3 regions of the Mesorhizobium sp. P2_B11 genome follow, and region 3 is predicted to be linked to each of the others. Evidence: predicted binding sites of a transcription regulator. Region 3 holds the regulator's gene; each other region holds the start of a gene.

Evidence for each region. Region 3 encodes LexA, which represses DNA repair genes until DNA is damaged. Its sites were predicted from a motif close to TGTTCNNNNTGTGTTCNG; they were not measured.
Region 1: a site for LexA is predicted at 1,614-1,631, ahead of uvrA (excinuclease ABC subunit UvrA). Genes of this name have one in related genera too.
Region 2: a site for LexA is predicted at 1,697-1,714, ahead of dinB (DNA polymerase IV). Genes of this name have one in related genera too.

The regions. Positions count from the first base shown of each region.
Region 1 covers NZ_JBFUDF010000006.1:250,940-254,201, reverse strand. The annotation lists gene uvrA (excinuclease ABC subunit UvrA) at 1-1,464, opposite strand, end outside; gene AC1DYJ_RS20675 (hypothetical protein) at 2,512-2,727, opposite strand; gene AC1DYJ_RS20670 (hypothetical protein) at 2,907-3,262, opposite strand, start outside.
Region 2 covers NZ_JBFUDF010000007.1:10,397-13,658, reverse strand. The annotation lists gene AC1DYJ_RS22875 (hypothetical protein) at 153-932, opposite strand; gene AC1DYJ_RS22870 (hypothetical protein) at 1,308-1,544, opposite strand; gene dinB (DNA polymerase IV) at 1,773-3,014, shown strand; gene AC1DYJ_RS22860 (type I secretion system permease/ATPase) at 3,149-3,262, opposite strand, start outside.
Region 3 covers NZ_JBFUDF010000006.1:149,500-152,761, forward strand. The annotation lists gene kynU (kynureninase) at 1-48, opposite strand, end outside; gene AC1DYJ_RS20120 (GntR family transcriptional regulator) at 216-995, shown strand; gene lexA (transcriptional repressor LexA) at 1,202-1,963, shown strand; gene AC1DYJ_RS20130 (ComEC/Rec2 family competence protein) at 1,957-3,262, opposite strand, start outside.

The DNA of each region.
Region 1 (3,262 bases), 100 kb from region 3:
CCGCTCGCGGATCTCCTTGAGCACGCGCACCGCGATCTCGTTCTGCTGGTCGTTGAGATGTGGCGGCAGGTCGGTGAACCAGCGGTCGGCGCTGCGGATCGACAGTTCCGTGACCTCGCCAATGTGCTTTCCCGCGATCTTCACCGCCAGCGATTCCGGCTTCAGCCGGTAACCCTTGCAGACCGGGCAAGGCGTCGCCGACATAAAGCGCTCGATCTCCTCGCGCATCCAGGCGGATTCGGTCTCTTTCCAGCGCCGCTCGAGATTGGGGATGACGCCTTCGAACGTCTTGGTCGTCTTGTAGGAGCGCAAGCCGTCATCATACTGGAAGGTGACCTCGCGCTCGCCGGTGCCGCGCAGGACGGCTTCCTTGGCCTCTTCGGTCAGATCCTTGAACTTGTCGCCGAGCTTGAAGCCATAGGCCTTGCCCAGTGCTTCCAGCGTCTGCGCGTAATAGGGCGAGGTCGATTTCGCCCACGGGCTGACGGCGCCGTCGCGCAGCGAGACGTTCTCGTCGGGCACGATCAGGCTGGCGTCGATGGCGCGCTGGCTGCCGAGACCGTCGCAGGTCGGGCAGGCGCCGAACGGGTTGTTGAACGAGAACAGCCTGGGCTCGATCTCCGGAATGGTGAAGCCGGACACCGGGCAGGCAAACTTTTCCGAGAACAGGATGCGCTCATGCGTCTCGTTCTTCGACTTGTTGACCGAGTCCTCGCCGGTCTGGCTGGCATCGAGCGGCTTGTCGGCGAATTCCGCGACGGCCAGCCCCTCGGCAAGCTTCAGTGCCGTCTCGATGGAGTCGGCGAGGCGCGTGGCAAGATCGCCGCGCACGACGATGCGGTCGACGACGACGTCGATGTCGTGCTTGTACTTCTTGTCCAGCGCCGGCACGTCGGCGATCTCGTAGAAGACGCCGTCGACCTTGACGCGCTGGAAGCCCTTCTTCTGCAGCTCCAGGAGTTCCTTGCGGTACTCGCCTTTGCGGCCGCGCACGATCGGCGCCAGCAGGAACAGGCGCGTGCCTTCCTCGACCGCCAGCACCCGGTCGACCATCTGGCTGACCGTCTGGCTCTCGATCGGCAGGCCGGTGGCCGGCGAATAGGGGATGCCGACGCGCGCAAACAGCAAGCGCATGTAGTCGTAGATCTCGGTGACGGTGCCGACCGTCGAGCGCGGGTTCTTCGACGTGGTCTTCTGCTCGATCGAGATGGCAGGCGACAGGCCGTCGATCTGGTCGACGTCAGGCTTCTGCATCATTTCGAGGAATTGCCGCGCATAGGCCGACAGGCTCTCGACATAGCGGCGCTGGCCCTCGGCATAGATGGTGTCGAAGGCGAGCGACGATTTGCCGGAGCCCGACAGGCCGGTCATGACGATCAGGCTGTCACGCGGCAGGTCGAGATCGACATTCTTCAGATTGTGTTCGCGCGCACCGCGAATGGAAAGGTATTTATGGTCGGCCATAGCCGGTCGCCGCCTCAGTCTGGATTTCGTGGGATCGGCGGGTTTTCCCGGCCAATCCCCTATGTAGGTATTTTTGCAGCCACGTCGAGAGACGCCACAATTCTCGACCAAGGTCGTTTAACCGCCTTTCGCGCGTAGGGGCAAGCGGAAAGAACAAAGGCCGAACACGCTCCTGACAAAGCTGTGCAGAAACCTGACAAGGGCGTTTCAAGAACTGACCCTGACGTAAGCTCCCGGCGATCACATTTTTCGGTAACCGGCTATTCAACGGTTGACGTCGCCGAATCAGGGGCGCAGTCTCAAGAAGTCAACGAAGCCGGCCGTCTTTCGATGGCCTCGCCGCCCAGAGGCGGCCTGCGAGACGCCGCAGGCAGGTGCGATTAGCGCTTCGGACGACACAGTCGCAACGGACATAGGAGCGGAGCATGACGCCACCGGACAGTCCCTTGAGGCTCCACATCTCGTTGGAGCCGCGGCGGGCATAAGTGCCAGGGTACTTTCAAGGTAGAGAGCATATGCGTCCAAACGAACGCATCGCTTGAATCCGGGAAGCCACCCGACAAACCGTGACCTGCCGTATCCCCTAAAATCAGAGACGGATAGTCGGATCGTCGGCTGAATGCCGCGAAGCATCCGAGATCAAAGTCGGTATAACACTACCGGCAGTTTGGATCTGGAATCCAAAAAAAGCCCCGACCGTTTGCGGAAGCAACGGCGGGGCTGTTCTTTTGTGGGTGTGCCACCCGGTCTCGATCGTTTCACAATGTCCGCGATGGGCAATCGCATAGGGGCGGCGCCAGCCCCCTCTCCGTCCGCTACGCGGCCACCTCTCCCCCATTTCATGGGGGCGAGGAAACGTTAATCTCTAAGGTCGCGGCCCTGAAAAGCTTGGGTTCCTCGCCCCCACAAAGTGGGGGAGAGGTGGCTCGGCGAAGCCGAGACGGAGAGGGGGAGCGCCGTATGCGATTAACTGCCATTCGCAGGCAAGATGCCGGCAGGCAGGTGAGGGGCAGCGCTGACTTTCGGCTGGGAGCTACGAATCCGACCCTACCGGCGCGGCGGCTTGATTCCGCCCGTGCCGACATCGACAGTGATGGTGCCGGAAATCCTGACATCGGTATTGCCGATCTTGAACGTGCCGTTCTCGCCGGCAGGCAGCGCGTCGTCGGGCTCGGGCTGCGGCGCCGGCTTGGCGATGCGGTAGTCGCTGGTCACGCCGGGCAGGGCGCCGGTGCCAGTCTTGCTGTCCGCGGCGACGGCCATGCCGCCCTGCAGGACAAATCCGAAAGTGATGCCCAAGGCCCAGAGCGGGTGCTTCGAAAGGCTTCTGATCATAAGGCCATTATAAGATGCCGGGGCCGGCAATTCCAGACGCCAGCGTTAAACTCACGAGCCATCTGGCAGCTCTTGCGAGCGGACGATCTCAAGAGATTGCGGCCGGATTAGAAAATTATTCCGAATTCGCACATCTTGATTTGCTTGGATGAGCCGTCGGAAGCCTCAAAGAAGGACATCGCGCCGTTCTTGCAAATCCCCGGGATCTGCAAGGGTGTGTCTTGTGACGCTGACTTCACAGGCAGCATCATGAACCCTTCCAGGGACTGCTTTTTGAAATCGTTTCGAAACAGGGCCGATAAGCAGTACTCTCCGTCGCACATGTTTTCGAAGCGCACGACTATGAGCGTGTATATCGGTTTCCCCGATGCGATTGGCCCCCACAGCTCCTGCGACCTCGTGAATTTTGGGTCGAAATCGACCTTGCCGTCCAGCGCCGTCTTCAACTCGTCGAGAAGCGATT
Region 2 (3,262 bases), on a different contig from region 3:
AAAGGCTACACTTGGGAGTGAAGATTTTCCATGCCGCACTTGGGGTTAGTAACGCTTTTCCCTCAAGGCCGGCGGTGCCGTCGTGCCGTCAAAAAAGCCGCCGGGGCGAACCCCGGCGGCTTGGACGTTGGGCCGTTTCAGCCGCGATCGGCTTACGGCGTTGCCGGAGGAGCCATCTTGGCGGCTGCCTGGTCGATCTTTTCGGCAAGCACGCCGTTGGCCCAGTCGGTGACCTCGGCGTCGACCGGCTTGTTGGCCATATCGGCGAGAGCGTCATCGAGCGATGGGATGTTGTCGTCAGCCGTGTCGGCAGCCGTCTGCGCCGCGGCAGCTGCTGTTTCAGCATCCGTGACCGCGTCCTGCAGATCCGCGATCGCTGCGGCCTGGTCCGCCAGTTGCTCGGGCGTTGGAGGTGTAACCGCATTCGCCTCGTCGAAGGCCTTCTGCTGGGCCGTCACCGCGTCCTCGGCCGCGGTCACTGCCGCATTTGCCTTGTCGAGCGCGTCTTGCGCGTTCTTGGCAACTGCCGACGCCGTCACATAGGCCTGAACGCCGGCGAACTTCTTGCTCTTGGAGTTCAAATAGGCGTTGATGTTGCGTTGCAGCGAGTTCAGCCGGCCAAGCTTGGCGTGGATGTTCTTTTCCTTGGGCGTCGCGGCGACCTCAACGTCATCGACGTCATCATCGGTCGCGGCCTTCTTTCCGGCATGGGCCGATGCCGACTTGCCATGCGAAGCGCTGTTGCCGGATTTGCCGCTGTTGCCGGATTGGCCGCCTTTGCCGTTGCCGCCGCCATTGCCGTTGCCGCCGCCATTGCCACCACCATGGCCGTGGCCACCACCGTTGCCGTTACCACCAGCACCGGCCATGGCCGGAGAGGCCAGAAGCGCAAACGCGGCAACCGCCGCCAAAAGAGTTTTTCGGGATGTCATGATACCTCCTCGAGGGATAGCCACCTCCGCCGACTCGGCTATAGCAGCGCCATATGAGAATTTGCTAATTCGATCGGGTAAACTTTAGACAAATGCGGTTGCGGTACGCGATAATCGTCCTGCGAAAGGCCGGAGACGATTTTGTAAATCATTGAATTATAATACAAATATGAAAACATCAGAGCAGATCGGCCCTTTGCGCGACTGACGCCCTATACTGATCAGACCTTAGGCCCAACTGGCCGTGACACTTAGGTCGCAGCCGACGGAACCATGACCGTCGTCGCGTAATTTATCGAGCAGGCGTCGAATGCTGGATACGGCCGATTGGTCGCCCCGCAGGCGCGACCTTTCCAAGCGCTTGCGGCATTGCGCCTATGGCATCCGCAGGATATCGGCGCCGGCCTGTTCGTCGAACAGCACCGCGCAGCCGCGCCTCAGCGCCACCGCAGACAGGGCATTGGCCACCGCCTCGTCCGGCGACACGAAATCGCCGGTCAGCACCCGCAACTCTTCCACCGCCTTGGCCATCGACACGCAGTGTCCGGCAACGCGATCGCTCGCGCAGGCGTCAACGACGCTGACGAGGTCGATCATCTCGAACTGGCCCATACCGGCCTCCACGAAACAGCGTCCCTTCACGACAATGAACGCTCTGGCGAGCGACAATGTTCCGCCTGCCCCGGAGAAGGCAGATCAATCGACGTCCGGATCTCCAGCGAATTCACTAGATGTAAGCGCCGAGCTTGACAGCGGACCCTGTTTGTTCTCTATTTGTTCGTCAAAACCACCCTAGCAACAGACGCGGCTAATGCTGCAACGCCCAAAGGAACGGCCGGGATGGAACCCACCATCCTGCATGCGGATCTCGATGCCTTCTATGCCTCGGTCGAGCAGCTGCTCGACCCGTCGCTCAGGGGCAAGCCGATTGCCGTCGGTGGCGGCGTCGTGCTGGCCGCTTCCTACGAGGCCAGGATATTTGGCGTGCGCGGCGGAATGCCGGGACGACGCGCGCGGGAGCTTTGCCCGCAGTTGATCTTTGTCGGCGGAAATTTCGGCGAGTACCAGAGGCTGGGCGACGCCGCGATAAAAGTGCTCGATGATTTCACGCCGCTGGTCGAGCGCATTTCCATCGACGAGGCCTTTGCCGATGTCGCCGGCTGCACGCATCTGTTCGGGTCGCCGGCCGAGATCGCCGCCACGGTGCGGCGGCGTGTGCGGGCCGAGCTCGGCCTGCCGATCTCGATCGGCGTGGCGCGCACCAAGCATCTGGCCAAGATCGCCTCGCAAGTGGCGAAACCCGACGGGCTGGTGGTGGTCGATCCGGCAACGGAGCTCGCCTTCCTACACGATTTGCCGGTCGGACTGATGTGGGGCGTCGGCCCGGCGACCAAGGCGCGGCTGGCCGAGATCGGTGTCGAGACCATCGGCCAGCTGGCCAAGACCCATAGCGGGGCCTTGCGCCGGCTGCTCGGCCCCGCCGCCGGCGAGAAGCTGGCGTCGCTGGCATGGAACCGCGACCCGCGAAAACTCGAGACGCAGCGGCGCGCGCATTCGGCCGGCGCGCAGTCGGCGCTTGGCAAGCGGCCGGCCGAGGCGCATGTCTTCGGACCTGTTCTTCTGCATCTGGCAGACCGGGTCGCCAGCCGCCTCAGGGCGAAATCGCGGCCCGGCCGCACAGTGACCGTGCGGGTGCGTTTTGCCGATCTGCGCGCGGTCACGCGCTCGCTGACGCTCGAGCAGCCGATTTCAGCAACCGCGATGCTCGCCGAAATCGCCGAGGAGCTGGTGCGCGGCGTGCTCGCCGCCAACGCTGGCGAGAAGACCATCTCGCTGCTGGCGATCTCGGTGTCGCAGCTCGAGGAAAGTGCCGAGCTGCAGCTGGACCTGCCGCTCGGGCTTGCCGACGAGAAACAGCGGCCCGGCAGCAAAAAAGGCCTAGCGCGCTTTGGCGCCGACCGCGCCATCGACAAGATCCGCCAGCGCTTTGGCAAAGAGGCCGTCGGCTATGGCGCGGTGGCGCTGGAAGCCCGGCGCTCGGTTCCCGACGCCTTCCGCGAACTGGCGGAAAAGGAGCTGTGAGAGCTTTGTTTTTTCGCAATTCCGGACGGAAAACCGCTCACACTTTTCCTGGAATTGCTCTAGCGGCCGGTGTGCCAATAGCGATGCACCTTGACGCCGCCCGCACTTGCCCCATCCCAAGGCGCGGGAGGCGCTCAGCATCGTTCCTGCCTTCGGTCGCCGGCCGCCATCGCGCCGGACGTCGGCTCTTCGGCGGCGAGCCTGAGGCGCGGCAGGGCAACCACCGCCGGCTGCGGCCGCGGGAACAG
Region 3 (3,262 bases):
GGCGGCATCCATCGCTTCGATTGCAGCGAGATCGGGTGTCATGCTCATGATCCGGCGCCCCTCCATGGACAAACGCATTCGGCGGAGCCTGGCCGCCCAAACATGCCGGCGATCTTGAGCGGTCCTCCTGGAGCTGTCAAACATTATATATAATCTACCCAATGAAAGGCTTTGATATATAATCACCATCCGAGCAATCTGACTGATGGGTCACGATGTTGGATGACGAGCAGTCCTCGAAGACGGAAGCGGCCTATCGGCTGCTGAGGCGCGATATTCTTGCGACCCGGCTGGCGCCTGCAGCACCCTTGAAGCTGAGCACGTTGCGCGGAACCTACGGCATCGGCTGGACGCCGCTTCGCGAGGCGCTGTCGCGGCTGGAAGCCGAACGGCTTGTGACCGCCATCAGCAACCGTGGGTTTGCGGTTGCTCCCGTCTCTCGCGCCGAGCTCGAGGATCTGTCGCGTGCGCGGCTGGTGGTCGAACTGCCCTTGCTGGTTGAATCGATCGAAAAGGGCGACCGTCAGTGGGAAGACGCGGTCGTTGCCACGCACTACCGCCTCTCACGCTGTGGGTCCGTGCTCGATGATCCCTCGGATGAGGCCGTCGATGCGTGGTACGAAAAACATGATGCCTTCCACGCGGCGCTGCTCAGTGCCGCGACATCGAGCTGGCTGCTGCGTTTCAACGCGACGATCTCCGATCAACTGCATCGCCACCACCGCTTTCTTAGCCTGGCCCCGACGCTGCGCGCGGCCGCCGGCCGCCAGCACGGCCACCAGAAGGCCATGGCGGCGCTGCGCGACGCCGTGGCGATCGAACACCACACCGCCCTGATGGAAGCAGCCCTTGATCGCGACGCCGAGCGCGCAAAAAAACTGATGAGCGTTCACATCGGCTACACGCTGCAGGTCTATGCCCAGAGTGAACCGGGCGCAGCGACGGAGGCAGTGCAGCCCCGCCCGAAAAAGCGGCAGCGGTCCGGCAAGGCATGAATGGCCCGATGGCGCGGGCCGCCGGCATTTCACCCCGTTGCCGGCAAACGAAGCGCGGGCGCCGATCGCGGCGCGGAACGTTAGGCTGAACAAAACGTCAACGCATTCATTAAACTTTAAACAGTTGCGGAACACAACTGGAACAGATAGTGTTTGTTCTGGGTTTGTTTTTTCTGATTCTGGTTTCAGAACCCGTGGGGGCCGCGATGCTGACGCGCAAACAACATGAACTCCTGATGTTCATCCATGAACGCCTGAAGGAGAGCGGAATCCCGCCGTCTTTCGACGAGATGAAGGAGGCGCTCGACCTTGCCTCCAAGTCCGGCATTCACCGCCTGATCACGGCGCTGGAGGAGCGGGGTTTCATTCGCCGGCTGCCGAACCGGGCGCGTGCGCTGGAAGTGCTGCGATTGCCCGACTCGATCGCTCCCGGCCTCAATGCGGCGAAGAAGTTTTCGCCGAGCGTCATCCAGGGCAGTCTCGGTCAAGGCGGACAAGGCGGTGTGGGGCAAAGCGGTCTCGGCCGCCAGATCAAGCCGGCCTCGTCGTCGCGTTCGATGTCGGCCGGCAATGACGACGCGGTTTCGGCTGTGTCGATCCCGGTGATGGGCCGCATCGCCGCCGGTGTGCCGATCGACGCCATCCAGCACCAGACGCATTCGATCTCGGTGCCGCCGGACATGATCATGGGCGGCGAACATTACGCGCTTGAGGTCAAGGGCGACTCGATGATCGAGGCCGGCATTTTCGACGGCGACACGGTCATCATCCGCAATGCCGATACGGCGAGCCCCGGCGAGATCGTGGTGGCGCTGGTCGACGAAGAGGAAGCGACGCTGAAGCGCTTCCGCCGCAAGGGCGCCTCCATCGCGCTGGAAGCCGCCAACCCGGCCTATGAAACCCGCATCTTCGGGCCGGACCGGGTCAAGGTGCAGGGCAAGCTGGTCGGGCTGATCCGGCGCTACTGAGCCGGCTTGGGTTTGTACTTTTCGCGCTCCTTGTAGGGCGGCAGGCCGCGTGCTTCGCGTGAGAAGCGGCGTTGCTCGTGCCAGGGACGATAGGGCTTGTCGACGGCGAAACGTATGGCTGGCGCTGTCGCGGCCGATTGCTGGTCGAAGAAGACGGCGGCACTTCCGTCACGGGCAAGCTGCTTCTTGGTCACGACTAGCACCAGCGGGTCGCGACAAGGATTGTAGGCGGTGGCGTCGTCGATGACGATCAGGCTCGCGAAAGCGCAGGCCGGTCGGGCTGTTTTGCGATCCTTCGCAAGCGCGACAATGGCGCCGGACGGGTGCCGGGCAATGCAGAGATCGCCTGTGCAGTAGAAGGGTGAGCCGGGCGGCAGGTCGAGCGGATCGAGGTCGAACCGCGTATCTCCAGTCTCGAAGGTCTCCGGCTGAATGATGGTTTCGGCCCGCAGCGCCCGTTTCCAATTGTCGGTGGTGAATTCGTTTGCGCGCTCCCGGTTGAGGGCAAGCTCGCCGCCGCCGATCGGCACAGCAACCAGATGTGCGTCTTCCGAAATGAGCACGTCAGGCGTGCGCACCTGCGGCACGGTCAGCAGGCCGGCCAGCGCGAAAGGCACGGCCGCCAGCCTGAGCCAGGTCGTGGCCATGGTGGCAATGACAAGGGCGACCGTCACCAGCAGGACCGACTGAATGGAGATCAGCCCGACGGCATCGACCGGGGAGCGTTCGGAGATCCAGCCAGAGATGGCGATCATCGCCGTCAGGCCCTTGCCCATCAGATAGAGGGACGGCCAGTCAAAGCCAAAAGGCATCAGCAATGCGCTGATCACCGCCAAGAGCATGACGACAGAGACAATTGGCATCACGGCCAGATTGGCGAGCAGGCTGAGCGGCGACACGCGCTGAAAATGCCAGATGGCAAACAGCAAGGTCGCGCTGCCGGCAATGATCGAGGTCATGGCGAGCCCGCCCATGCCAGCCAAGAATTTTCGCGACAGGAAGCTGACGAAAGAGCGCCTCGCAGGGGGCGTTCTCACTCTGTCGGCGCGGTAGTCGGCCCAGCCGGCATAGGCGCCGACGAGGGCGGCGGTGGCGGCAAACGACATCTGAAAACTCGGGCCGACGACCTCATGCGGCGACACCAGGATGACGGCGATGGCCGAGATCGCCAGATTGCGCATGGTAAGCGCCGCACGATCGAACAGCACCGCAACCAGCATGACCGCCAGCATGATGAAGCTGCGCTCGGCGGCGACCACGATGCCTGAAATGACGAGATAGGCGGCGATGGAGACAAGC